Regions from separate parts of the Peribacillus muralis genome, predicted to be linked through region 1. Evidence: a T-box and tRNA genes for the amino acid it is inferred to sense, from the RefSeq annotation. Region 1 holds a T-box; the other holds one or more tRNA genes.
The links. A T-box is a leader RNA that pairs with one kind of tRNA and senses whether it is charged. The one in region 1 lies ahead of thrS (threonine--tRNA ligase), so its partner is inferred to be a tRNA-Thr.
Positions count from the first base shown of each region.

Region 2: it has a tRNA-Thr gene. The T-box ahead of thrS (threonine--tRNA ligase) is inferred to sense a tRNA for this amino acid. The anticodon was not compared.

Region 1 is NZ_CP017080.1:3,790,730-3,805,171, forward strand. It holds gene ABE28_RS18395 (DHA2 family efflux MFS transporter permease subunit) at 1-279, opposite strand, end outside; gene ABE28_RS18400 (TetR/AcrR family transcriptional regulator) at 499-1,395, shown strand; gene ABE28_RS18405 (amino acid permease) at 1,440-2,813, opposite strand; gene ABE28_RS18410 (MFS transporter) at 2,881-4,107, opposite strand; gene ABE28_RS18415 (LysE family transporter) at 4,352-4,978, shown strand; gene thrS (threonine--tRNA ligase) at 5,221-7,128, opposite strand; T-box leader at 7,188-7,410, opposite strand; T-box leader at 7,442-7,662, opposite strand; gene ABE28_RS18425 (hypothetical protein) at 7,801-8,073, shown strand; gene ABE28_RS18430 (Type 1 glutamine amidotransferase-like domain-containing protein) at 8,090-8,776, shown strand; gene ABE28_RS18435 (DUF7010 family protein) at 8,739-9,317, opposite strand; gene ABE28_RS18440 (peptidase) at 9,565-10,875, opposite strand; gene ABE28_RS18445 (3-oxoacid CoA-transferase subunit B) at 10,912-11,574, opposite strand; gene ABE28_RS18450 (CoA transferase subunit A) at 11,559-12,251, opposite strand; gene ABE28_RS18455 (aspartate aminotransferase family protein) at 12,263-13,630, opposite strand; gene ablB (putative beta-lysine N-acetyltransferase) at 13,661-14,442, opposite strand, start outside.
Region 2 is NZ_CP017080.1:4,301,247-4,315,688, forward strand. It holds gene ABE28_RS20815 (isochorismate synthase) at 1-879, opposite strand, end outside; gene ABE28_RS20820 (1,4-dihydroxy-2-naphthoate polyprenyltransferase) at 1,177-2,097, shown strand; gene ABE28_RS20825 (TraR/DksA C4-type zinc finger protein) at 2,243-2,992, shown strand; tRNA gene ABE28_RS20830 (tRNA-Glu) at 3,037-3,108, opposite strand; tRNA gene ABE28_RS20835 (tRNA-Ser) at 3,112-3,202, opposite strand; tRNA gene ABE28_RS20840 (tRNA-Asn) at 3,204-3,278, opposite strand; tRNA gene ABE28_RS20845 (tRNA-Ile) at 3,291-3,367, opposite strand; tRNA gene ABE28_RS20850 (tRNA-Gly) at 3,373-3,446, opposite strand; tRNA gene ABE28_RS20855 (tRNA-His) at 3,451-3,526, opposite strand; tRNA gene ABE28_RS20860 (tRNA-Phe) at 3,560-3,632, opposite strand; tRNA gene ABE28_RS20865 (tRNA-Asp) at 3,656-3,731, opposite strand; tRNA gene ABE28_RS20870 (tRNA-Met) at 3,738-3,811, opposite strand; tRNA gene ABE28_RS20875 (tRNA-Ser) at 3,913-4,005, opposite strand; tRNA gene ABE28_RS20880 (tRNA-Ile) at 4,028-4,104, opposite strand; tRNA gene ABE28_RS20885 (tRNA-Met) at 4,115-4,191, opposite strand; tRNA gene ABE28_RS20890 (tRNA-Ala) at 4,220-4,295, opposite strand; tRNA gene ABE28_RS20895 (tRNA-Pro) at 4,314-4,390, opposite strand; tRNA gene ABE28_RS20900 (tRNA-Arg) at 4,400-4,476, opposite strand; tRNA gene ABE28_RS20905 (tRNA-Leu) at 4,487-4,575, opposite strand; tRNA gene ABE28_RS20910 (tRNA-Gly) at 4,588-4,662, opposite strand; tRNA gene ABE28_RS20915 (tRNA-Leu) at 4,671-4,752, opposite strand; tRNA gene ABE28_RS20920 (tRNA-Lys) at 4,762-4,837, opposite strand; tRNA gene ABE28_RS20925 (tRNA-Thr) at 4,860-4,935, opposite strand; tRNA gene ABE28_RS20930 (tRNA-Val) at 4,946-5,021, opposite strand; rRNA gene rrf (5S ribosomal RNA) at 5,032-5,147, opposite strand; rRNA gene ABE28_RS20940 (23S ribosomal RNA) at 5,265-8,197, opposite strand; rRNA gene ABE28_RS20945 (16S ribosomal RNA) at 8,369-9,919, opposite strand; gene ABE28_RS20955 (hypothetical protein) at 10,317-10,502, shown strand; gene ABE28_RS20960 (DMT family transporter) at 10,535-11,440, opposite strand; gene ABE28_RS20965 (MgtC/SapB family protein) at 11,596-12,303, shown strand; tRNA gene ABE28_RS20970 (tRNA-Ala) at 12,419-12,491, shown strand; gene ABE28_RS20975 (aminotransferase-like domain-containing protein) at 13,165-14,361, opposite strand.

The sequences.
Region 1 (14,442 bases):
TGCTACTCCTGCAATGATCGTCCCGATGGAGAACAGCAGCATCGCTGTCAGGAAGAGATTTCGTACCGAATATTTCCTTATTAAAAAGGCAGTTGTCGGAATCATGATCCCGTTCACAAGCATGTAGCCTGTTGTCAGCCATTGGACTGTGGAGGTTTCTATCCCTAAATCTTTTGTAATCGATGGCAGTGCAATATTTAAAAGGGTCGAATTAAGTATCGCTATGAACGCACCGACCATCAGTATGATCAATATGCCATAAGAGCCCTTTTTTTCCATTGTTTGTGCAGTACTCACTTTTTATCTATTCCTCCATTCAAACTATTGGTTCATTATATTGTACGATAGGTACACCCCAACCTCATAAAATCAATAATATACCCATGGTTCATTTTTTGCAATAGAAATTTTAACGGTTTAAATAAGGGTTTGTGCTGTGATGAAAAATAGAGTACGATTACATTTATACAAGCAGTATAATGAAAATAAGGTGATACGATGAAGAATCGAAGGCAGAATGTCATTGATACGGCTCATAAGCTTTTTATTGAAAAGGGCTACCAAGCCACGTCCATCCAGGACATTTTAGACGGCAGCGGCATTTCCAAAGGTACATTTTATAATTATTTCCCTTCGAAGGGAGAATTATTTATTGCCATTTTCCGTTCCTTTTACAAAAGGATCCGCCATGATCGGGAAAAATTGCTGGAAGGTCAAGATGCAGCTAATATTGAAATTTTCATACAGCAGCTCGAACTGCAAATGATGGGCAACAAACAGAGCAAGCTGCTGATTCTGATTGAAGAAGTCCGCGTTTCCAACGATGAAGAATTAAAACAATTCATCAATCAAACCCTGTTGTTGAGCTTACGCTGGATGCATGGCCGCTTTCTCGATATATTCGGGGAAAGTACAAAACCGTATCTTTTGGATTGCGTGATTATTTTTCACTCGATGATGACCCATATGAATCATTTCAATCATCGTGCGAATGCTATCCCGAAGCCGGAAATACAAATTATCCGCTACTGCATGAATCGAATGATCCAAACTGTCGATGAGGTGGCAAAAAGCAAGGAACAAATTCTTGATCCGGAGCTATTGGACACGTGGTTTCCGCAGTTTGAAAACCATCTTTACCCATGCCACAATAACTTGGCAAACGCGACCACGGAATTAAAAAAGGCGATACACACAGTCCTTCCCTGCGGAGAAAATCAAACAAGGGCAATCGAACTCATCGACTTCATCCAAGATGAGCTAATGCAGTCCGACACCCCAAGGCAATTTTTAATAGAAAGCTTGCTGCTCTCTTTAAAAAACCAATATTCGGAGCATGTTCAAGCCTATATGGAAGATTTTGAGGAAAGCATAAACGCGTGCCTCGTTCAATGAATAAGAAGGCAGCCCATTCGGCTGCCTTCTTTTAACGCCGTCAATCAATCCAGCTCCGATTTACTCGCTTTAGCTGCCATCGCCTTATTTTTGTTCCAAACCTTGAACTTCATGAAAATGGCTGCAAGGCCTATTATCACCACGAATATCAGGCTTATTAAGAATCCCGGGCGGATCTCCTTTTCAAGCAATGTCCCACTGACCGCAACAAATATCAATAGCATGCCAAAAACCCCTGTGGCCTTGCTCCACGCTTTGTTTTCCAAAATCTTGAAGGAAGAAAGAATGATGAAGGACCAGTTATATAAAAGTAAAATACCGGCAGCAGTAGTGATGTATTCATAAATCTTCCCTGGCAGGAGCAAGGCTGTGATGATGGAAGCTAAAAGCCCCAAGGCCCCAAGACATAGTGACGGGAGTGGCAGATTCTTGAATTTCTTGATTTTTTGCATGAATAATGATGGCGCATTGCCATCGTCGGCAATCGTAACCAATAAATTGGTGACACCGAATAAGGAAGCCGTCATCGCCGAAAAACCGGCCACGATAATGGCTCCGTTAAAAACATGCGGAAAAAAAGTAAGATGATAACTATCCAGTGCGGTCACGAAAGGGCTTTCCTTCTCACTGAATGCCCCTAGAGAAACCATCGTGACAGCTAACCCCAATGAGATGACATAGATGATCGTCAGTCCCATGAGCATGATCGTCCCTGCCTTTGGTGCGTCTTCTTTCTTTTTAAGCTGCATCGCCATCAGTCCGATCACTTCAATGCCGCCAAACGCATAAAAAGCATAAATGAGCGATGTCCAAAATCCTTTCAGCCCTTTTGGAAATAATTCATTATACGTATTGGGAAATGACGGCGGCTTTTCTCCATCAAGTCCAAACCAATCTAGAACGGCACATACTGCGATAATGATAAACATCACGATAGCAGCTGTCTTTATGATGGCAAGGAGGTTTTCAATCCTGTCGAAGCCTTTCGTTCCCAGCAATACCACAACGATTGAAACAATAGCGAATCCCGCGGAAAACAACCATAGCGGAACACTCGGGAACCAAAATTGCGATAATAGCGACAGTGCCGTCAACTGACTGCCCATAATCAAAATATTGGAGCACCAATAATTCCAGCCACAGCTAAAGCCAGCCCATCGGCCAAATGCTTTATTGGCATAATAACAAAATGAACCTTCCTGGGGATCTTCTGCCGTCATTTTGGCAAGCAGGTTATAAACGATATACGTACCGAGGGCAGCCAATACAAAGGCAAACACAATGGATGGACCGGTCGTGATGATCCCGATCGTCGACCCAACGAAATATCCTGTGCCGATCGTGCAGCCTACACCGACCATAGACAGCTGCCACCACTTCATATCGCCTTGTTGCCCGCCTGAATCAGAGGCATCCATGCTCTTGTTTCCTTTTGCTGAACTGCAATTGGCTTTTACCATCATACTTCCTCCTTCCATAAAGGGGTTAATGGGCCGCTTCTTTTTTATCCGAACTAATGAACTTCATCACTAGCAATACAATGCAAATACCCATGATTCCAGAGATGATATAGCTCATATTAAGATAGTCCTTCATGACAAGCGACATGACCGGAGGGCCCGCTGCGACTCCGATGAACCTTGAGGACATATAAAAGGAGGTTATCGTCCCCCTCTGTTCCTTTTCAATATTTTGGGTGATGATGGCATCAAGCGTCGGCAATAAGGCGCCAATCGCGATGCCCACCAAGCTCGTGACGAGCAGGAGCAGAAAGACCTTCTCCTTAGTAAATCCAACAAAGACCAAGCTGATCGACAGGACTGCTAAACTGATCATGATGATTTTTTTCATGACCGGCAACTCCCCTTTGATCTTTTTTCCTGCGATATAGGAGGATACACAAAGAAAAAATAGGGGAATCGCAATGACAAAGCCCTTCTTGACTCCATGCAGATGATGTATTTTCTCCAGGTTTTCCGACAAAAAGAAAAGGACCCCGAACAAAACCAGCATGACAAATACACCAATCAGGAAAACGCTATACAGCCATTTTCCTTCCTTCTTGAAGATTTGTTTCGTATCATGCCAAAATTCCTTTAGTTTCTTCGGTTCGTCCTTTTCCTTTGGTACCTTAATAAAGTAAAAAACCAAGACTATAGATATCAAGCTGAAGAAGGAAATCGAGAAAAAGGGTAAAAACCATATAAATGCGGCAAAAAGGGAACCTAATATCGGGCTCAGCACTTTTCCAAATGTATTCGATGTTTCGATGATGCCCAAGCACGAACTCGTTTTTTCATCATCATCCTTGTATAAATCCCCGACTAGAGGCAGTATGATCGGCGAGGCGCCAGAAGCACCGATCCCTTGCAGTACTCTCCCAATGATGATCCAGGTATATGGATCATCAATCTTCCAAGATGCATATCCTGCAACCAATCCGCCAATCAAGGCAAGAACCAAGCTTGGCAAAATGACCATTTTCCTTCCGAACCGATCGGAAAGATAACCTGCGATAGGGATTAAAAAAATTGAAGCTACGGAATAACTTGTAATGACCATGCTTGATTGAAATGAAGATATCCCCACCTTCTCCTCAAAAATGGGCAATACCGGAATAAGCATTGAATTTCCAAGTGTCATAACTAATGGGATTGACGCCATACTGATCAAGCACCATATGCTGACATTATTTTTCTCATGACCTTCCATACCTACACTCCTCATCCATTATAAACACGACTTTCAGCATACAAAGGCAAAAAAAAATTGACGACTCAATCGTCCTTCATTGAATTTTGATGTCTTTAATTAATATGTTGTTGGGCGGAAGGATTTATTCAGCGCATACCCATGATAATGAATGGCTTCTTTTCCAAAACAAAAAGTGGTACAAGTCCTTTTTCGTGAATACATTCAATTAAGCAAATGTTTTTCATGAGGAGGTGATGAAGTATTGGGCGTTTTTTTAAGCTATGTATTGCTGGGGCTATCCCTAGCTGCTCCTATCGGTCCCATTAACGCCGGCCAATTGGACAAAGGAATCAAGAAAGGCTTTTGGCACGCCTGGATTTTCGGCTGTGGTGCCATTTTAGCGGATGCTGTCTATTTAGTCCTTGTCTATTACGGAGTCAGCCGCTTTCTGGATAACTCCTTCATACAAACCTTTTTATGGCTATTTGGCTTTTTTGTCCTGACCTATACAGGTATCGAAAGCCTTTCAAGTGCAGGTAAAATAGAAGTGAATGCACGGAATGCGAAAGAATCCCACTTTTCTTCCTTTGCATCAGGATTCATCATGGCCCTCTCCAACCCTTTATCCATCCTGTTTTGGCTCGGTATTTATGGCTCGATTCTTGCAAACACCACAACCAAATACGACTTTCATCATATAATTCTATACAGCTCAGGCATCCTTCTCGGCCTCTTAGCCTGGGATACCACAATGGCCATCATCTCCAGCAGCTTCAGGCGCTTTTTATCCAAACCCATCCTTATTGGCATATCCGTCATCTCCGGCCTATCTCTTATAGGAATTGGCATATACTTTGCCATACAAGCCGCAAAGGCTCTAATTACATAAACGAAACATCTCCATAACGTTAAAAAAAAGCCTCCAAGCAGAGGCTTTTTTTGCGGGTTTCGCGCTTTTTCTCAAAAGTTTGGGTGCTTTTCCCGCGAGTTTGGTGCTTTTCTCGCCAATTGGGGTGGTTTACTCGCCAATTGGGGGTTTTTCTCGCTAATTGGGTGTTTTACCGTCAATTTGGGCGCTTTTCTCGCCATTTCGATGCTTTTTCTCGCCAATCATCGGTGCAGGCCCGCGAGTTAGTTGCTGCGGGACTTTATTTGTAGAAGCAGTTTATGGATGAATGCCTCTATTGAATTTGATTTATTTGTTTGCTCACCGTATTTCCGGACGTTGACTTCATTTTCCTGCTCTTCTTTATCGCCAAGGACGAGCATATATGGGATTTTTTCCATCTGGGCTGCCCGGATCTTATATCCGAGCTTTTCATTTCGTTCGTCTGTTTTGACCCTTATGCCGAAACTTTTCAGTTGTTTTTGAAGCTTTTGGCAATAAGGAATATGAACAGTCGAGACAGGGATGATTTGGACCTGTACCGGGGCAAGCCATAGCGGGAAAGCTCCGGCATAATGCTCGATCAGGATACCAAAAAAACGATCGATCGAGCCATAAATCGCCCGATGGATGACGACCGGTCGGACTTTATCATTTTGTTCATCAATGTAAGTCAAATCGAATTTTTCCGGCATTTGAAAATCAAGTTGAATCGTTGCGCATTGGTGGCTGCGGTTTAATGCATCCTTAATATGAAAATCAATTTTCGGACCGTAAAATGCTCCATCTCCTTCATTTAATTGATAAGGTAGGCCGATATGGTCGAGCACATTTTTCAAGGCTGCTTCAGAAGCTTCCCAAAGGGAGTCCTCTCCCAATGAATCCTCTGGTCGAGTCGAGAGCTCCACGGAGTATTCGAATCCAAATGTACGATACACTTCGTCAATCAGTTGAAACACCTGCTTGATCTCCCCTTCGATTTGATCCTGCCGGACGAATAGGTGGGCATCATCCTGGCAAAATGTCCGGACCCTCAGCATGCCGTTCAATGCTCCGCTATACTCATGACGATGGACTTGACCGAACTCAGCCATCCTGATCGGTAAATCCCTATAGGAGTAACGATTATTTTTGAAAATGAGCATATGACCTGGACAGTTCATCGGCTTCATCGCGAATTTCGTATCATCCACCTCAGTAAAGTACATATTCTCATGATAGTGATCCCAGTGGCCCGATTGTTCCCATAACCGCTGATTCATCAAGGACGGCGTGCGAACCTCATCGTAATGGCCCTCGCCTTGGAGCTCACGCGAGAATTTTTCCAATTCATTCCTGATAATTTGTCCTTTCGGTAAATAAAATGGCATGCCTGGCGCTTCCTCGGAAAACATGAATAGCTCGAGCTGCTTCCCTAATTTCCGATGATCACGTTTGGCTGCCTCTTCCATGAAATTCACGTGATTTTGTAAATTTTTTTTGCTACTGAAGGCCACGCCATATATCCGTTGAAGCACTTCATTCCGTTTGTCTCCCCTCCAATAGGCACCTGAAACACGAGTCAGCTTGAATGCTTTTATATAGGATGTCGCCGGAAGGTGCGGCCCGCGGCAGAGATCGATAAATTCACCTTGTTGATAAAGCGTTAGTTTTTCACCGTTCGGGATGTTCTTCACTATATCCAGCTTGAATGACTCCCCTCGATTCTGGAAAAGCTTCACTGCTTCTTCATAGGAAACCTCAATCCTTTTTATTTCCAGATTTTCGTTTATGATTTTTTCCATTTCATTTTCAATGGCTTGCAGACTCTCTAAGCTCAAAGGATGAGCCAGCTTAAAATCATAGTAAAAGCCATCCTCGTTGACCGGGCCCATGCCCAATTCAGCTGTGCCTTGAAGTCTCTTCACCGCTTGTGCCATAATATGCGCCGATGTATGCCGCATAACCTGCAGCCCTTCTTCCGAATCAAGTGTTATTATCGAAAGTTCAGCACCTTCATTCAACTGGAAACTTAAATCAACCAGTTGCTTATCAAGCTTTCCTGCTGCTGCCTTTTTCCTTAAGCTTGAGCTGACGGAGGCTGCCACGCTCCCCACTGTCGTTCCCTTCGGATATTCCTTCTGCTTCCCATCCGGGAATCGAATGTTGATCATTTTTTCATCCATCACATGCACACTCCTTTAGAATAATAAAAAAACGCACTCATCCCTAAGCAAGGGACGAGTGCGTTTACTCGTGGTTCCACCCAATTTCCCATAAGCAAGAAAACACTCATGGCTCTGGAGCTTGTAACGCAGCTTAGACGATATCAATTACTCTCGTTCACTGATATAGCTCAAAGGCGGTAAATCCTTTTCCTAAGCCAGGAAGTTTGCAGCTGCCCTTCCCTCTCTTGAGACCGTAAAAATGATTATTGTCCTTTTCATCGCAATATTTTTATAAACAAAAAACGCACCCATCCCTAATATAAGGGACGAGTGCGTTTACCCGTGATTCCACCCAATTTCCCATAAGTACGATCACCTATGGCTCTGGAGCTGTAACGTAGCTTAGTCGATATCGGTTACTATCCTTCACCGATAAAAGCTCAAAGGCGGTAAATCCTTTTCCTAAGCCAGGAAGTTCGCAGCTGCCCTTCCCTCTCTTAAGACCGTAAAAAAGATTGTTGTCCTCATCATGGCTTCTAATTTTATATTGTTATACATATTACATTCAATCCCTGAAAGTTACAACATTTTATTCCAAAAAATATTTATTTTAACAAATAAACAAATCCTATCCTAGTATTCTGCCGATTGGTATAATTGGTAAACAAGGAGGTTCACATGAAAAATTCAAGCAGGTGGTCGATCGTATTTGCGGTGATGGGTGCCGCGGCATTTGGCAGTTCTTTCATCAGTAAAGCAGCCTTCGATTTTTTAATGATCTTCGGATTCGCAGCATCATCACTTGGCATGCTATTAAGCTTCGGCGCCATGTACAAAAATGAAAGAGGAAAAACGAAATTTATGGCTGTCGCCGCGTTTTTTTTAGGCTTCATCCTGGTTTGGAATGAACCATTTCAGGTCATCCGGCTTTTAACTTGGCTGAGAAATTAAAGGGGGCCATACACATATGAATATTTGTTTCATTGGCGGCGGCAATCACGCGAACAGTGAATTGGATGAAGTGTACCAGGAGCTTGCAAATATATTGAAGCGTGATGCCAAAATTTTAATAATCCCGTTTGCAACGGACCATTCCAGGTATGAAGGATGGCTGGCAACCATCAAACAAGCTTTTTCCATCATGGAACATGCACGTGTTAACGTATTGAACGAAAACCTTTCAGAAAAAGAAATGAAACAAGCTATAAACGAACATGATGCTCTTTATTTCATTGGCGGCAGGCCAGAAAGATTGATCACTGTAATGGAGGAAAAAGGACTTACACCGATCTTAAGAAGCTTTAAAGGCTTGATCATTGGTTATAGTGCTGGCTCATTAGCCTTCTGCACTGATTGCATAATGACGAAAGATAAAGACTATCCAGAAACGATTGTGGTCGATGGCTTGGCATTCGTTCCGTTTAGCGTTGAAGTTCATTACGAAGATAAGATCGATGGAGAATTACTTCCCCTTTCAGCCGGACGAGAGGTATATGCAATTCCAAATGGAAGCGCCCTTTTCACGAAGAACGGCGAACTCTATAAAGTGGTTCATGATATTTACTTCTTTCAAAATATGGACAAGGGAAAGGTACATGCTTTGATTCAAAGCACTATCAGCTCTTTGCATGCTTCAGACGAAACCATAGGATAAGTCCAGTGGTCCAAAGGGTTATCGCACAGCCAAAGCCGAGCAGTGATAGTTTTGCCCTAATTTGTTGATCACCAAGCAGGATGGTGCTTGGTGCGACCAGTAAAGTGATAAGTGCCAATAAGCAGAGCATGATTCCCGTTACATAGTATAGTTTGATTCGAAAAAGCGATGCCAGAGGTAAAAAATGTATGCCCACGATAATCGCGATGACGGCCGGTATAAGCTCGGTTTGTTTAATCGCGTTACAGATGGCAATGGCAGCCCCAATCAGCAATCCTTCGGCGATGAAGACGATGTTGAACCAAAAACGGATACGCTGAAAATGGCTTGTAGTTCGTTCGGGCATTTTTTGTGCCTGATGTAGTAATGAAATGCCTCCAATAAGCAATAAGAGTCCAACTAACATGGAGGCGAGTTCCACGTATGGAAACCCCCATTCCTGCAAGCCCATTACACCGATCCCCGCCCAAAGCGTACCGAAGAACGCCATGAAAATGACTCCCATTCCAGTACCGCGATATGCTTCTTTCGTTTGCATCATCCAGATCCTTTCCTCTTCCGTACTATCATACATAATCATAATACTGCGGATATTCACCAATTATTCATGACCGGTTCTCATTTTCGGAGATATAACTGCTGATTTCGTCGATATATTTCGTTTTTCGGAGATATAACTGCCGATTACGTCGATATATTTCGTTTTTCGCAGATAAATTCTTATTTTCGCAAATATAGTTAAAAGCGGATAGCCTGCCACCGAGGCAGGCTATCCGTTTTATTGCCGCTTACTTTCTATTTGCAATCTTTTCCTGATGGGTTTCTTCCTGTCCGACCTCCAGCCCGCACCACTGAACGAGGGTCAGGGCGATGATTTCCGCTGTGGAGAATACGTTGTCCAGCAGGATATATTCATTCGGGTAGTGGGCAACCTCGGTTGCTCCCGGTCCGAAAACGATGGCGGGTGTTTCACCGACATGTGTCAGCAATCCACCGTCCGTTCCCCATGGCGAGGCTTCAATGACGGGGTCTTCTCCGGCCACTTGCCTGTATTGGTGAATGAGCGCATTCATGAGTTCATGCTCTGCATCAATGGCTCCGGGAACCCAGCGTGCCCCGAACCATTCCAAGATGGGCGGATGTTCCTTGAACCAATCGTCTCTTTCTTCCAGCTGCACTAACCAGTCCGCCATTTCTTGCTTTGCCTGCTCCATCGTTTCCTCCGGGGCAACGCCCATCCTCCCTTCGACCTTGACAAGGTCGGGAACGGACGAAGGCCAGTTGCCGCCTTCGATGACACCTAGATTGATTGGGATGGGAATGGGTGTGTTTGCATAAAGCGGATCAGTGATTCGTGCATTTCGCTGTTCTTCCAACGTACGTATATGATTGATCACGATCATGCTTTTTTCAATGGCGCTGACGCCTTCATACCTTGTTCCCCCGTGAGCTGAGCGCCCTTTCACAGAGATCCGGAACCACATCGAGCCTTGCTGTTTCGGAAAAATCTTCATATTTGTCGGTTCAGGGATAAGGGCAGCATCGGCACCATATCCCCTCAGGACAGCCGCTAGCGTTCCTGCCCCGCCGCTTTCTTCTTCGATGACACTTTGAAAGATGACATCTCCTTTTAATGAAAGGCCGCTTTCCTTCAATGCTTGCATGGCCAGGATCAGGGACACATTGCCACCTTTCATATCGGTTACGCCGCGCCCAAACATTTTTCCATCCTTGATCGCCCCACTATATGGGTCATCATCCCACTGATTGCGATCACCGTCCGGAACGACATCGATATGTCCGTTCAAGATAATCGAACGGCCGCCACCCGTTCCTTTCATGATTCCGACTACATTAGGACTGTTGGAAAAGTCACTGCGTGGGGAATAAAAATAGTCATGCTTTTTCAGATCAGCGCCATCAGGTTCCCAAATATCGACCTGCAAACCCATTTCCTTCAGTTTTTCGGCGACGATGGCCTGTGCACCAGCTTCATTGCCCTGCGTACTCGGGGCTTGTACCATTCTTTGCAATAAATCCGTTCCTTCTTCACGGTGTTCCTTGATCCATTCGTTAATCCGCCTTTTTATTTCTGTCACGGTTTCCCCTCCTGTTTTTGCGTTTAATGAGCGATACTATTCAATGATGCTGACAGCAGCATGTATTTTCAGTTTTGCTTCGGTATTCACAATCACATCATTCACGGTATAAGGGGCCATGACCTCCTTCAGCACCAGCCCTTCATCCGTAACTTCCATGACAGCCATCTCGGTAATGATCAAGTCCACACTGTTTCTGGCAGTCAATGGAAGTGTGCATGTTTTCAAGATTTTCGATTGACCATGCTTATTCACATGATTCATCAATACAATCACCTTTTTCGCTTTTTGGGCCAGCTCCATTGCCCCCCCCATGCCGGGGACCCTTTTGCCTGGAACGATCCAGTTGGCCAGATCCCCCGTTTCACTAACCTCCAGGGCACCCAGTATCGTCATGTCGATATACCCTTTCCGGATCATTCCAAATGCCGTTGCACTGTCGAAGTATGAAGCACCTCGCACGGTCGTGATCGGGTACCCTCCAGCGTTACAAAGAGCGGAATCCTCCTGCCCGGGATCAGGCAGCGGACCAGTACCGAGGACTCCGTTTTCCGCATGAAACAATACATGGAAATCGTCTGGTATATGATCGGCGACCAATGTAGGGATGCCGATTCCCAAATTGACGATCAGCCCATCTTCGATTTCCTTGGCTGCGCGTTTGGCAATCCGATTTCGTACATCTACTGCCATGCCCATTTCCAATTCACTCCCTTTGTCAGGATCACCATATCTACAAAAATGCCAGGTGTGACGATGCACTCCGGATCAAGCTCTCCTGCCGGAACGATTTCCTCCACTTCCGCAATCGTGAAGGATCCAGCCATCGCCACCAGCGGATTGAAGTTACGTGCCGTCTTGTCATACACTAAATTCCCTTGCGTATCTGCCTTTTTGGCATAAACAATGCTGACCTCCGAGGTCAAGGCGGTTTCCACCAAATATTCCTTTCCGCAAATCATCAGCTTTTCCTTCCCATCTTCGGCTATCGTGCCCCCTCCGACATCGACAAAAATACCGCCTAGCCCAACACCGCCGGCACGAATCCGTTCGGCTAAAGTCCCTTGCGGTGAAAATTCGACTTGCAGCTTTCCTTCCGTCATGAGACTGCCGGCATTTGGGTTGGAGCCGATATGCGAAGCGATGACCTTCTTTGCCCTTTTTGCCGTCACAAGCCGGCCGATTCCGATATCAGGAAACCCAGTATCGTTACCGATCAAGGTCAGTTCCTTGACTCCCTTATCAAGGATGCCCTGAATGAGAGTTGGCGGAGTTCCCACTCCCCCAAAGCCTCCGTACATGAGCGTGCAGCCATCGTTTATATGCTCCAATGCTTCTTCACTGGTCGCCAGTTTGTTTTTTTTGACCTGCTTCATACCCGTACCTCCTACATAGCCTGCATGTTCCCCATCAAGCCTTCTCTGTACAATTCCTGCTGCAATTCTTCAAGTGAGGCTCCCAGGATTTCAACGAGGCGCCCGATTTCTTCTTTTGTAATCACGAGCGGCGGTGAGACAATGACCGCATCACCCGCTATTCCTTCGATCGCACCAGAGGCAGGATAAATCAATAATCCTTTTTCAAAGGCTTTAGTCACAAGCCTTGAGGTTATGCCGCTTTGCTGCTCGAAGGGCCTTTTGGAGGCGCGGTTGGAGACGAACTCAAGTCCCAGGAGCAGTCCCTTTCCCCTTACATCACCAATGATCTCGAATTGCCGAGCGAGCATCTGCAATTTTTGCAGCAGATAGTCGCCTTTCTCCTTCGCTGCCAAAACAAGCTCATTTCGCTCCAAGTAGGTAAGCACTTCCAATGAAATCGCAGCAGATAGTGGGTTTGCACTATATGTGTGTCCGGCCATGATTGACTTCGAGCCTGTTAAAATCGGCTCCATGACACGGTCGCTGATCATCGTGGCTGCCATCGGGGTATATCCGGCACTCATCCCTTTGCCCAATGCGATGATATCGGGGATGACCCCCCAATGTTCCATCGCGAACATTTTTCCTGTCCGGCCCATTCCCGTCATGACCTCATCGGCAATGAAGAGAATGTCGTATCGTTCGCAGATTTCCTTAATTCTTGGATAATATCCTAAAGGAGGGGTTACCGCACCAGCTGAGGCCCCGATGATCGGTTCGGCGATGAAGGCCGCGACATTCTCGGAGCCGATCCTTTGAATGGCCGTCTCCAACTCATTGGCACACTGCAGCTGGCAGCTTGCAGCTTCAACATTATACGGACAGCGATAACAGTACGGAGCGGGTATGGTCGGGAAATCCTCCAAGAGCGGAACAAATCGTTTTCTTCTCGGGACATGGCCCGACATCGAGAGGGCGCCCATCGTAATCCCGTGATAGCTCGTCCATCTGGAGATGATTCGGTTTTTTCGTTCGAATCCTTTTTCCTGCCAATGTTGAATGGCGATTTTCATGGCTGTTTCGGTCGCTTCCGAGCCGCTATTCACAAAAAATGACCAATTCAAATCCCCTGGTGCCAAGTCGCTTAGTTTTTTGGCCAATGCCTCTGCGGCGTCACTCGTAAAATGGGAACGATATGCAAAGGAAATCTTGCCGGCCTGCTCCGTCATCGCCTCGACAACCTCCGATACACCATGGCCGATACTCGCAGTAACCGCACCAGACGAGCCGTCTATATACGGATTGCCATCCGTATCATAAAGGTACACTCCAATCCCATGAGAGATAGTGGGATAGTGCTGGCCCAGAGTCGGCTTAATTAAATGATTGCGTTTCATTTCATCTCTCCTTTCACGTTCGCCCACACATCATTTAGCAGATAAATCCTTGCCCCAAACATTCATGTCCTCATACTTATCCCAAATGTTGCAATTCTTCGTAAGCCGGCCGCCATATTGATAGCCGAGCTGATAAAAAACGGCGTTCATGCCCATGGACAAAGATCGTGCCAATGAATAGGAACAGAATATGCTTTTCCTGATCAGTTCTTCTTCCAATGCCGTTAGGAGCACCTTCATGAACCCATGCTTCCGGTGATGCGCAATCGTTGCACAGTCTGTCAATTCCGCGTTGTGATACCTCTCATTCACTTCCGCGGAGGCAGCACTCACGATCGAACCCCCATATTGGATGATGCTGAAAACCGTCCCCTCCTCGATCACCTTTTCGATATATCGCTCATCGTTCATCGGTGTAGGGTAGGTTTCAAAAACGGTACGATAAAGCTTTGCCAGCTCGCGTGCGTCCTCACCTGTAGCAAACCGAAGGACATAATCCTCAGGAATTGGCTGTTTTTCCTTCAATCGAGGAACCGCGCATGCAGCTTCGATGATTTTATCCTCCTTAATCCAAAAGTCGCTCGTTCGTCTTTCATCCGTTAAATAAAAGGCCATGCAATAAGCGTCATTCCCCTTAAAATATTTGCTCATGATCCCTTCCAGCATGAAACCTTGTGCCAAAGCCGCAGATAGATCCTCCTGTCTCGCTTTAAGGATCACTTTCGTGAAATTCTGCTCCTTTGCGATGGCAAGTGCACGCTTCACCGCCGCTTGGAAATGACCGCGATAATCATCCAGGCGCAGCCGCTGAT
Region 2 (14,442 bases), 510 kb from region 1:
ACGTCCCATCGAACCGGCAAGACAGGTAGAAAAAACAGCATCCCCCTGCTTTTTGATCAAGCGTTCGGGAGTCGCACCGACAAAGCAATCACCACCCGCTTCCAAACTGAAAATATAGCTTAATGGCTGCTCTGCAATCAATTGCTCGAGCACCTTCCCTGAATCGATGGAGTGTTCGAATGTAAGTCGAAGCTCCCTAGCCAATACTATCTTATCAAGATCTGTCGTCTTGATTTCCTCTACCGCTTCGGTGACCGTGCGCTTCCATTCCGCAGACTGCACCTCCCTCTGCTTAACAAGGGAGTTAGGTCCGCATGGCACACCATCCAAGCCTTCGGAAAGGAAGGCTTCCCGTTCATTTATCATATCTCTGAAGAGTTTTTCTGAATCATCAGGCGAACAAAGTAAGTTTGTCGTTAAGTAAGCTTGTTTCCCCACTATTGATAGCATGAAGGCAGGTATATAAAACAGGTTGTCCCCAAAATGGTTCCAAAGGATTGTACTGTTAGATTCATAATCAAAAGAAAAGCCCCCAAACAGTAGAGGACCTGTCGCCTCTACATCGGTCACTCCCGTTTTGACAGCAGTTTCCTGCAGTTTGATCCAGCTCTTTTCGACTTCTCTATAACGTTCGGCATTCGCTGCCGCTTTGAGTTTCTTAACATTGCCTAAACCAGTGATGGTTATTTCCTTTGCAGGGTCCTCCCAAAAAAAACGTTCACCCGCATACCGTTCTCTTCCAGCTTGATAAAATGAAAGGGGGTTGGTGCATTGAATTTTCTTAATATGACTGAATAGAACTTGATCATTCAAGTCCTTCGCCTTTTGTATAGCTGAAGCCAGCCCCTGAAACTGTTCAGTTTCTTCCGAGATAGCCAAAAAAATCCCCCCAAATGTACATTTTAAAAGCTTTTTAACCTATTTAAAGATACACCTCCCGTCAACCTGATGTCAATAAAACGCCCCTTTTCCCAACGATACATGCCCGCTTTTTTCCTTATTATATGAATCTTGGCGAATGCAGCGTGATATCCTTGAATTTGGAAGTGGAACACCGCTTCATTCAATTGACACACATCCCCAATTTCCCTACACTTAATAGGGTAACTTTTGTGCAACATTTCAATATTTGATATACTTTCGAGAGTACCAATACTGATTTTGAGGAGAGAAACAATGCAAACAGAATACGACGGACTTCCCATGAAACGGACCTGGAAGATTTGGTGGGAGTTAATTCGTCCACATACACTAACCGCAGCCTTTGTCCCGGTCTTGCTTGGAACGGTGATCGCGCTTTTGGAAGATGGCGTCAATTGGCTGCTATTTGCCGCCATGATGCTTGCCAGTATCCTGATCCAGGCTGCAACGAACTTATTCAATGAATACTATGATTTCAAAAGGGGCTTGGATACCGAGGAATCGGTCGGCATCGGCGGCGGTATCGTACGCCATGGAATGACCCCGAAACTCATCATGACCTTGGCACTTGGCATGTATGCCATCGCCTTGTTAATTGGAATCTACATTTGTGCCGCATCGTCTTGGTGGCTTGCTGCGGTAGGACTGGTTTGCATGCTTGTCGGCTATCTGTATACAGGAGGCCCGCTCCCTATCTCTTATACTCCTTTCGGGGAACTATTTTCAGGGTTGTTCATGGGCTTTTTGATCATTTTGATCGCCTTTTACATTCAAGCCGGATATGTTTCCACCACCGCCATTTTAATTGCGATACCAAGCGGAATATTAGTCGGATTGATCAACTTGTCGAATAATCTCCGTGACCATGATGGAGATAAGGAACATGGACGGAAAACGATGCCTGTCGTGATGGGCAGGAAAAACGCATTGACCTTCATGGCCATCATGTTTGCCTTTTCCTACCTATGGCTGATTGGCTTAGTCGTTACCGGAAGCGTAACAGCATGGATTCTCCTTGCCTTCCTAAGCATCCCGAAAGCCATGAAAGCAATCAAGGGCTTCGTCGGAAAGACACAGCCGATCACGATGGTGCCGGCAATGAAAGCCACTGCCCAAACCAACACCTTCTTCGGTCTGCTCATGGCGATCGGTTTATTCATAAGCTATTTCATTTAACCTGAAAGGACTGAGTTTTCGACTCAGTCCTTTTTTCTATCTTCCGTTTCATTTTGTTTTCCTATGCACCAATTCGGGTAATAGATAATACAACCATCTTACAAGCGGGAAAATAGATAGGTACTTTAGAAGGAGTGAATTGGATATGCCAACCAAACAGCAAATACAAACATTCAAAAAGGAGCTGCTTCAAGAAAAAAGCGAGCTTGAAACTAGGATACAAAATGATGAAGGAACTGTACTGAATAAAAGCCAGACGGAATCAGTAGGGGAATTATCATCCTATGATAATCATCCAGCTGACCTGGGCACCGAATTATTCGAGATGGAGCGCAATCAAGCACTTGATGAACATGCCCAATCTGAAATGGAGAAAATCGAAGAAGCATTGACTGCGATTGAGGACGGCTCGTATGGCCACTGTAAAACCTGCCAGAAGGAAATCCCTACGGAAAGGCTTGAAGCCATCCCGAGCACGCTCTACTGTGTCGAGCATACGCCGGAACGGACCAATGCTCAAGATCGCCCAGTTGAAGAAGACATATTGATCCCATCCAAGGGGGATGATTTTGAAAACCGTCATCAAAATGAAATAGTCGATAAAGAAGATAGCTTTGGTGAAGTCGCCAAATTCGGGACATCCGAAACGCCATCCGATTACACAGGCGACCATGACAATTACAATGACCTTTATCAAAACGAAGATGAAACGAACGGATTTCCAGAAGACTATGAAGGCTTTGCCGCAAATGATATTGAAGGTAAAAATAGAGTGGATATACCGAATAAAAGACAAAAGGAATACGAGGATACATTGGAAGCTGAACATATCGATTCCAACATTGGGGATATCCCTTATAAGCAAAGAGATCGTTATATCAATGAAAAGAAATGAACGAAAAAAAGAAGCATACATGATGTATGCTTCCTTTTTTGTTATGACCCGTACGGGATTCGAACCCGTGTTACCGCCGTGAAAGGGCGGTGTCTTAACCGCTTGACCAACGGGCCAAATGGCGGAGAAGGAGGGATTTGAACCCTCGCGCCGCTCGCGCGACCTACACCCTTAGCAGGGGCGCCTCTTCAGCCTCTTGAGTACTTCCCCATGGCTCCGCAGGTAGGACTCGAACCTACGACCGTTCGGTTAACAGCCGAATGCTCTACCACTGAGCTACTGCGGAACAATATGAATATGGTGGGCCTAAATGGACTCGAACCATCGACCTCACGCTTATCAGGCGTGCGCTCTAACCAGCTGAGCTATAGGCCCATATTTGGAGCGGGTGAAGGGAATCGAACCCTCATCATCAGCTTGGAAGGCTGAGGTTTTACCACTAAACTACACCCGCGAAATGGGGCGACTGATGGGAATCGAACCCACGAATGCCTGAACCACAATCAGGTGCGTTAACCACTTCGCCACAACCGCCGTAATATATTGCAAGGAATTTTGCAATAAAGGTGGCTCAGGACGGAATCGAACCGCCGACACAAGGATTTTCAGTCCTTTGCTCTACCGACTGAGCTACTGAGCCACAAATGTATTAAATTTTAAAAATGGCGGTCCCGACGGGAATCGAACCCGCGATCTCCTGCGTGACAGGCAGGCATGTTAACCGCTACACCACGGGACCTAATAATTGCGGGGACAGGATTTGAACCTGCGACCTTCGGGTTATGAGCCCGACGAGCTACCGGACTGCTCCACCCCGCGACGGTAATAATGGAACGATTAGCATCAAGTTTTCGTGTATATCGTTTCTTCGCTTCCTCTATGTAAGGTTGTTTCAAAACAACTTGCTGCTATTAAAAAAATGGAGGAGGTAGAGGGATTCGAACCCCCGCGGGATTTGACTCCCCTGTCGGTTTTCAAGACCGATCCCTTCAGCCGAACTTGGGTATACCTCCATGGCTTTGAAAAAAATGCATATGGTGGACCTTGTAGGACTCGAACCTACGACCGGACGGTTATGAGCCGTCTGCTCTAACCAGCTGAGCTAAAGGTCCTTATATTTATTGGTAGCGGCGGAGGGGATCGAACCCCCGACCTCACGGGTATGAACCGTACGCTCTAGCCAGCTGAGCTACACCGCCAATATAATATAAGTTTCTGATTGAAAAATGGTGGAGCCTAGCGGGATCGAACCGCTGACCTCCTGCGTGCAAGGCAGGCGCTCTCCCAGCTGAGCTAAGGCCCCATTCTTTTAAAAATCACGTGGTCGGGAAGACAGGATTCGAACCTGCGACCCCTTGGTCCCAAACCAAGTGCTCTACCAAGCTGAGCTACTTCCCGCAAAAAAAATGGTGCGCCCGGCGGGAGTCGAACCTACAACCTTCTGATTCGTAGTCAGATGCTCTATCCAATTGAGCTACGGGCGCATATATAAGATGGTGCCGAGGACCGGAATCGAACCGGTACGGTAGTCACCTACCGCAGGATTTTAAGTCCTGTGCGTCTGCCAGTTCCGCCACCCCGGCACATAAGAAAAGTGGAGCGGAAGACGGGATTCGAACCCGCGACCCCAACCTTGGCAAGGTTGTATTCTACCACTGAACTACTTCCGCATGAAAGATGCGGGTGAAGGGACTTGAACCCCCACGCCTTGCGGCGCCAGATCCTAAGTCTGGTGCGTCTGCCAATTCCGCCACACCCGCATGATAAAATGGTGAGCCATGAAGGATTCGAACCTTCGACCCTCTGATTAAAAGTCAGATGCTCTACCAACTGAGCTAATGGCTCGTGCTTGTACTGCTAGAATGAATGGTGCCGGCAAGAGGACTTGAACCCCCAACCTACTGATTACAAGTCAGTTGCTCTACCAGTTGAGCTACACCGGCAGGTGTAAAATGGTGGAGGATGACGGGATCGAACCGCCGACCCTCTGCTTGTAAGGCAGATGCTCTCCCAGCTGAGCTAATCCTCCATATGTAACTGCTTGGCGACGTCCTACTCTCACAGGGGGAGACCCCCAACTACCATCGGCGCTGAAGAGCTTAACTGCCGTGTTCGGAATGGGAACGGGTGTGACCTCTTCGCTATCGTCACCAAACATTGTTTACATTTTTTCAAGACATATATTATTATAACGTCTTTTTGAGAAAACGCAAGAAGAAATTTTCATTCCTTCAAAACTAGATAATAAGAAGGTATTTCATTTTTTAAAGCGTTGGTTAAGTCCTCGATCTATTAGTATCAGTCAGCTCCACATGTCGCCACGCTTCCACCTCTGACCTATCAACCTGATCATCTTTCAGGGATCTTACTAGCTTGCGCCATGGGAAATCTCATCTTGAGGGGGGCTTCATGCTTAGATGCTTTCAGCACTTATCCCGTCCGCACGTAGCTACCCAGCTATGCCTTTGGCAAGACAACTGGTACACCAGCGGTGCGTCCATCCCGGTCCTCTCGTACTAAGGACAGCTCCTCTCAAATTTCCTGCGCCCGCGACGGATAGGGACCGAACTGTCTCACGACGTTCTGAACCCAGCTCGCGTACCGCTTTAATGGGCGAACAGCCCAACCCTTGGGACCGACTACAGCCCCAGGATGCGATGAGCCGACATCGAGGTGCCAAACCTCCCCGTCGATGTGGACTCTTGGGGGAGATAAGCCTGTTATCCCCGGGGTAGCTTTTATCCGTTGAGCGATGGCCCTTCCATGCGGAACCACCGGATCACTAAGCCCGACTTTCGTCCCTGCTCGACTTGTAGGTCTCGCAGTCAAGCTCCCTTGTGCCTTTACACTCTACGAATGATTTCCAACCATTCTGAGGGAACCTTTGGGCGCCTCCGTTACTCTTTAGGAGGCGACCGCCCCAGTCAAACTGCCCACCTGACACTGTCTCCCACCCCGATAAGGGGCGCGGGTTAGAATTTCAATACAGCCAGGGTAGTATCCCACCAACGCCTCCACCGAAGCTAGCGCTCCGGCTTCTCAGGCTCCTACCTATCCTGTACAAGCTGTACCAAAATTCAATATCAGGCTGCAGTAAAGCTCCACGGGGTCTTTCCGTCCTGTCGCGGGTAACCTGCATCTTCACAGGTACTATAATTTCACCGAGTCTCTCGTTGAGACAGTGCCCAGATCGTTACACCTTTCGTGCGGGTCGGAACTTACCCGACAAGGAATTTCGCTACCTTAGGACCGTTATAGTTACGGCCGCCGTTTACTGGGGCTTCGGTTCAAAGCTTCGCTTGCGCTAACCTCTCCCCTTAACCTTCCAGCACCGGGCAGGTGTCAGCCCCTATACTTCGCCTTGCGGCTTCGCAGAGACCTGTGTTTTTGCTAAACAGTCGCCTGGGCCTATTCACTGCGGCTTTTCTGGGCTATTCACCCTAAAAAGCACCCCTTCTCCCGAAGTTACGGGGTCATTTTGCCGAGTTCCTTAACGAGAGTTCTCTCGCACACCTTAGGATTCTCTCCTCGCCTACCTGTGTCGGTTTGCGGTACGGGCACCTTACATCTCACTAGAGGCTTTTCTTGGCAGCGTGGAATCAGGAACTTCGGTACTATATTTCCCTCGCCATCACAGCTCCGCCTTGATGGAAACGGGATTTGCCTCGTTTCCGGCCTAACTGCTTGGACGCGCATATCCAACAGCGCGCTTACCCTATCCTTCTGCGTCCCCCCATCGTTCAAACGATGTATAGGTGGTACAGGAATATCAACCTGTTGTCCATCGCCTACGCCTTTCGGCCTCGGCTTAGGTCCCGACTAACCCTGAGCGGACGAGCCTTCCTCAGGAAACCTTAGGCATTCGGTGGAAGGGATTCTCACCCTTCTTTCGCTACTCATACCGGCATTCTCACTTCTAAGCGCTCCACCAGTCCTTCCGGTCTGACTTCAACGCCCTTAGAACGCTCTCCTACCATCGACACCTAATGGTGTCAATCCACAGCTTCGGTGATACGTTTAGCCCCGGTACATTTTCGGCGCGGAGTCACTCGACCAGTGAGCTATTACGCACTCTTTAAATGGTGGCTGCTTCTAAGCCAACATCCTGGTTGTCTAAGCAACTCCACATCCTTTTCCACTTAACGTATACTTTGGGACCTTAGCTGGTGGTCTGGGCTGTTTCCCTTTCGACTACGGATCTTATCACTCGCAGTCTGACTCCCAAGAATAAGTATTTGGCATTCGGAGTTTGACTGAATTCGGTAACCCGTTGGGGGCCCCTAGTCCAATCAGTGCTCTACCTCCAATACTCTCATCTTGAGGCTAGCCCTAAAGCTATTTCGGAGAGAACCAGCTATCTCCAGGTTCGATTGGAATTTCTCCGCTACCCACACCTCATCCCCGCACTTTTCAACGTGCGTGGGTTCGGGCCTCCATTCAGTGTTACCTGAACTTCACCCTGGACATGGGTAGATCACCTGGTTTCGGGTCTACGACCTCATACTCATTCGCCCTATTCAGACTCGCTTTCGCTGCGGCTCCGTCTCATCAACTTAACCTCGCATGAAATCGTAACTCGCCGGTTCATTCTACAAAAGGCACGCCATTACCCATTAACGGGCTCTGACTACTTGTAGGCACACGGTTTCAGGATCTATTTCACTCCCCTTCCGGGGTGCTTTTCACCTTTCCCTCACGGTACTGGTTCACTATCGGTCACTAGGGAGTATTTAGCCTTGGGAGATGGTCCTCCCTGCTTCCGACGGGATTTCTCGTGTCCCGCCGTACTCAGGATCCACTCAGGAGGGAACGAAGTTTCAACTACAGGGTTTTTACCTTCTTTGACGGACCTTTCCAGATCGCTTCATTTACCCCGTTCCTTTGTAACTCCATGTTGAGTGTCCTACAACCCCAAGAGGCAAGCCTCTTGGTTTGGGCTAATTCCGTTTCGCTCGCCGCTACTCAGGAAATCGCATTTGCTTTCTCTTCCTCCGGGTACTTAGATGTTTCAGTTCCCCGGGTCTGCCTTCAGTACCCTATGTATTCAGGTAAAGATACTGTTCCATTACGAACAGTGGGTTTCCCCATTCGGAAATCTCCGGATCAAAGCTTACTTACAGCTCCCCGAAGCATATCGGTGTTAGTCCCGTCCTTCATCGGCTCCTAGTGCCAAGGCATCCACCGTGCGCCCTTTCTAACTTAACCGTTAAAAAAGTCTTACAGATGCTTTGAAAAAATTAATTGCCTTCTATCTATTATCTAGTTTTCAAGGAACAAAGTGGAGAGAACCCATCACAACGTGATGCTTCTTCCGTGATTGAATGAATTACTCATTCAAAACTGAACAAAACAAAAGCGCACTCGTATTATCCTTAGAAAGGAGGTGATCCAGCCGCACCTTCCGATACGGCTACCTTGTTACGACTTCACCCCAATCATCTGTCCCACCTTAGGCGGCTGGCTCCATGAAGGTTACCTCACCGACTTCGGGTGTTACAAACTCTCGTGGTGTGACGGGCGGTGTGTACAAGGCCCGGGAACGTATTCACCGCGGCATGCTGATCCGCGATTACTAGCGATTCCGGCTTCATGCAGGCGAGTTGCAGCCTGCAATCCGAACTGAGAATGGCTTTATGGGATTCGCTTACCTTCGCAGGTTCGCAGCCCTTTGTACCATCCATTGTAGCACGTGTGTAGCCCAGGTCATAAGGGGCATGATGATTTGACGTCATCCCCACCTTCCTCCGGTTTGTCACCGGCAGTCACCTTAGAGTGCCCAACTGAATGCTGGCAACTAAGATCAAGGGTTGCGCTCGTTGCGGGACTTAACCCAACATCTCACGACACGAGCTGACGACAACCATGCACCACCTGTCACTCTGTCCCCCGAAGGGGAACGCCCTATCTCTAGGGTTGTCAGAGGATGTCAAGACCTGGTAAGGTTCTTCGCGTTGCTTCGAATTAAACCACATGCTCCACCGCTTGTGCGGGCCCCCGTCAATTCCTTTGAGTTTCAGCCTTGCGGCCGTACTCCCCAGGCGGAGTGCTTAATGCGTTAGCTGCAGCACTAAAGGGCGGAAACCCTCTAACACTTAGCACTCATCGTTTACGGCGTGGACTACCAGGGTATCTAATCCTGTTTGCTCCCCACGCTTTCGCGCCTCAGTGTCAGTTACAGACCAGAAAGTCGCCTTCGCCACTGGTGTTCCTCCAAATCTCTACGCATTTCACCGCTACACTTGGAATTCCACTTTCCTCTTCTGCACTCAAGTCCCCCAGTTTCCAATGACCCTCCACGGTTGAGCCGTGGGCTTTCACATCAGACTTAAGGAACCACCTGCGCGCGCTTTACGCCCAATAATTCCGGACAACGCTTGCCACCTACGTATTACCGCGGCTGCTGGCACGTAGTTAGCCGTGGCTTTCTGGTTAGGTACCGTCAAGGTACCAGCAGTTACTCTGGTACTTGTTCTTCCCTAACAACAGAACTTTACGACCCGAAGGCCTTCTTCGTTCACGCGGCGTTGCTCCGTCAGACTTTCGTCCATTGCGGAAGATTCCCTACTGCTGCCTCCCGTAGGAGTCTGGGCCGTGTCTCAGTCCCAGTGTGGCCGATCACCCTCTCAGGTCGGCTACGCATCGTCGCCTTGGTGAGCCATTACCTCACCAACTAGCTAATGCGCCGCGGGCCCATCTATAAGTGACAGCGTAAACCGTCTTTCCATCTTCCCTCATGCGAGAAAAGAACGTATCCGGTATTAGCTCCGGTTTCCCGAAGTTATCCCAGTCTTATAGGCAGGTTGCCCACGTGTTACTCACCCGTCCGCCGCTAACTTCAGGGAGCAAGCTCCCATCCATTCGCTCGACTTGCATGTATTAGGCACGCCGCCAGCGTTCGTCCTGAGCCAGGATCAAACTCTCCGAAGAAATGTTTGACTTGCTCATTTGCTTTTTTGATAGTGTGTGCTCACTTAAAATTTAACGTTGGCGCTTTGTTTTGTTCAGTTTTCAAAGAGCAATTTGTTGTCGTTTCTTCCAGAAGCGACCTCTATAAAGTAACATATTGTGTCACGTTTCGTCAACAACTTTTTTGAAGTTTTTTTCAAAAGCTTGTTAGCCGTTTGTGTTGCTGTCTTAGCGACAAGAAATAATATACCATGTACAAATAAGCTTTGCAATACGTTTTTAAAACTTTTTTTCAAAAATGATAATTTCCTGTCCACCTTCCTTTTTTCATTAATGATAGGCAAGTATGACTTGAAGCATATTACCATCCAAACGCTCATATGCATAGAAAGATATCTTTTTCCCATGAGGTGAAGCAATGAATCTATCATTAATCGGATTACTCATTTCCTACAGTATGGCCCTTTACTTATTCAGTACTGCTTTTTATGAAGCCATCAGGTTCAGCAGAGAAAAGGGCAAGGTGAATGGTTCGACTTTCTTATTCAGTTTTACTTTCGCTATGATTTTCACCAGAATCACCTATCTGTTTCACCCTTATTGAATAAGGCAGTAAGTCAGAACGACTTACTGCCTTCATACGGAGACTGCGGATTCTTTAAGCACCTTGCTTTTCCGTTCATCCCTTAGGAATATCATCAAACCGGCCAATATGACCGTACCCCCGATAACCTGCGTCCATAGAATAGGTTCATCTAATATGAAGTAAGCCAAAATCGTTGCTCCGACCGGCTCCAGTAATATCCCCATTGAAATGGTGGAAGTGCTCAACCATTTTAATGACCAATTGAATAATGAATGACCTAATAAAGTAGGGAAAATGGCAAGGAGAATGAAATACATCCAATCGGCAGCCGGATATGGTGCCAGCGGCTCTCCCTTGAAGATCACATATAGAAACAAAGTGGCGGCACTGATTGCATAAACGACAAATGTATACGTTATAGAAGATATGCGTTTTCTAACATTTTGTCCAAATAGTAAATAACCGGTTACCAGTGCACATGCAATAAGCGAAAGAATGTCACCCCAAAATGCCATGCCGCTTATTCTCAAATCTCCCCAGCTGATGACAAGACTGCCGGCAATCGCAATGATGCCGCTCAATATCGCCTTCATAGAAAATCTTTCTTTAAAGAAGAAGTACGCCCCAACAAAGGCGAATAAAGGCTGTAGAGTGACAAGCACAGTGGAACTTGCGACCGATGTGTAATTCAGTGATTCAAACCATAAAATAAAATGAAATGCCAGAAACACTCCTGACGCAACCGAATACAGCCAGTCCCTTTTTTCGATGAATGCCAGCTCATGGCGGTATTTCAACAAGAAAACAGGCAGCATGAAAAGAACGGTAAACAATAAACGGTAAAATGCTATAACACCTGACGGAGCAGTCGCCAATTTCACCAGGATGGCGGAAAACGAAACAGATGCCACCCCAATTGCCAACGCTGCATAAGGATTGATTTTTGGCATTTGCATGCACGTTCCTCCTTTCGAAATGGATTATCTCTCGATGAAGTCTATTCTACTATGTTAAAATCATTGAAGTAAGCTTTTTTGAAAAAAGGATATATGTAAATAGATGAAACATTTGCTCTTATTCTTCGATAATAGTTCGGAAGTGGTGAAACAACATGGAATGGACATTCGATCCTCAATCTGAACTGCAAATCCTGATCAAATTGGGGATTTCAGCTCTCCTTGGACTCATTATCGGACTTGAGCGGGAAATGAAACGGAAGCCTGTTGGCTTAAAAACAAGCCTGGTCATTTCCATCGTCAGCTGTTTACTGACGATCGTTTCAATGGAATCCGCTTATAAATTCCCAGGGAGTGACCACGTAAACATTACGATGGACCCTTTGCGGCTAGCCGCTCAAATTGTGTCTGGAGTCGGCTTCATCGGGGCAGGCGTCATTCTCCGCCGTGACAATAACAGCATATCCGGTTTAACGACCGCAGCCATCATTTGGGGAGCGGCCGGAATTGGAATTGCCGTTGGAGCAGGATTCTTTCTCGAAGCGATAGCCGGTGTCATCCTATTGATCATAAGTGTTGAATTGGTTCCCGCAATCGTCACATGGCTCGGACCGATGAAATTACGGCAAAAGGAAATCTTCCTGCAGCTGGTCGTGCAAAATAAAGAAGACATCGCAATCGTCCTAAAAAAAATTAAAGATGAAAAGATCTTCATAAAAAACCTAAGAATCAAGGATGTTGCAGAAGGTCACCACCTATTGACACTCAAAGTATTGGTCGACAATAAAGTCCGGACCTCGGATGTATATTATACCGTCTCGACCCTTAAGGAAATCGCGCGGGTAGAGATCGAAAATGCGTAATGAAAAAAACCGTCCAGCTCCCCTCAAACGGTTTTTTTCATCTTTTTTTAAAATATCTTTTTTTTATATTGACTTTTCCTGAAAATCCGCTAAAATAATTATTGTACCTTAACCCGGGGCATTAGCTCAGCTGGGAGAGCGCTACGCTGGCAGCGTAGAGGTCAGCGGTTCGATCCCGCTATGCTCCATACTTAAAAAAACCCTTGATATTCAAGGGTTTTTTTCCTGTTTATATACCACCGAAAAAAGTCGCGGCGGGAACTTGAAACAATACCGGTGCTACATATCCAATTGCCGCACCATCGTAGAATATTCAGGCAGAAAGATGGCCGGATTTAAAGTTGAATTTGCTCATAATCATTAAGCTCATTTAATCTTGAAATTCATTTTTTGTTTGGACAAGGAACGTACGCCCTCATCGGGGTATCTTGTGGGTTTGCGCTGAGAGACAGAGGTAATCTAGAGTCTACCCATACTATAGCTGGATAATGCATGACAAATTTCGGGTCACTATCCATTAATTTATTGTAGGCGATCCTCTGCTTCCCTCTCCGGAATGTTCAACCTTTTTTGTACCTCTTGTACAACTCGGGACGTATATCTAAGCTTCAACATGTCCTGGTTTACCTTCATTTTTCAACACCACCTGGTTATTATGAATATACTTTAAAGCTTTTGGCCGTATGAACGAAAGCTGGTAGCGATTCATTGATTATTGTCTCATGGTATTCTGTTAATTCCATAAGACCATTTGAAATCGTGAGTAACTTCTTCTTTTAAAGTATTACAACCAAGTACAACTTTCCGCTCAATTTCAATGAACAAACAACCTACCCTGTTTAAGGAGTAGGCGTATCCGTATTAAAAAGGGGCAATAACCTTCCCCAACCTTTGAATTCCCTCCATTATTTCTTTCTCATTGGCATAACTGAAGGAGAGCCTCAGAAACTCGGTTCCATCCTTTTGATTCAAGAAGAAGTATTTACCCGGAACATATGAAACCCCCTCAGCCAGAGACTGCGATAATAATTCAGACGTATCAACGCCGGGAATCCTCACCCATACAAAATAACCGCCAGCTGGCACATACCAGGAAACGGAGTCAGGAAGAAATTGTTCCAGCGCACGGAGTAACACGGCACATTTGGCACGATACACATCCTTTAGAAGGTGCAGCCGTTTCTCGAAATTCGTATTTTCCAAGTATACAGCCATTGTACTTTGTGAAAAAGGATGATCTAAATCTTTTTTAAACCACTCTAACGCCTTAATGAACGCACTGTCTCCCGTTATCCATCCAATTCGCATTCCAGGTGCCACCACTTTGGATAATGAGCCAACGTGGAGGACTCGTCCACTTTTATCCAAGGATTTAATGGGCGGTGGGTTTTTATCAAAGGATAATTCCCCGTACGCATCATCCTCTAAAATGAGGAAATCAAACTCGGCGGAAAGCTCCAATAAATGCTCCCGGCGTTCAGTGATCATCGTCGTTCCTGTCGGATTCTGAAAGGTCGGTATGGTATATAAAAAGCGGGGGAGAGTCAGACCTTTTCGTTTCCTTTCATCCAGCATTTCTTTTAACCTGTCCGTTTGAATTCCTTTTTCATCTATAGGTATACTAACGATCTGCTTCGTATAGTTTTGAAAAATCTCCAAAGCCTCCATATAGGTAGGCGATTCTACAGCTACGACCGCTTCCTCATCGAGGAGGATGCGGGCAATCAGATCGATCGCCTGACAGGCACCTGAAGTGATCAAAAGCTGCTCCTCTACCACGCAAATCCCGCGTTCTGCCAGCCTTCTCTGGATTTGCTGCTTTAATCTTGCCATTCTCGGGCTTCCGAGATAATGGAGAGGCAAATCGTGCTCTTCATCGAGAAGTCTGGCTACAGCTGCTTTAATCCCCTCAGCAGGAATCAAGGCTGGATCTGGATAGCCTGAACTCAAGCGAATACAACCATCTGGCAAATTTGGCATCCAAGCACCGGGCGGTTCATTCTTTAGTGCCGTTTTACTATTTTCCGAAAAATAAGATCCAACATTCACTTCAACCATACACCCCTCCGTCAAACCTTGATTTTAGTCATTTTCATGGATTGTCATTAGCCGTTTTCAACTCAAATTCACTTATGGAGA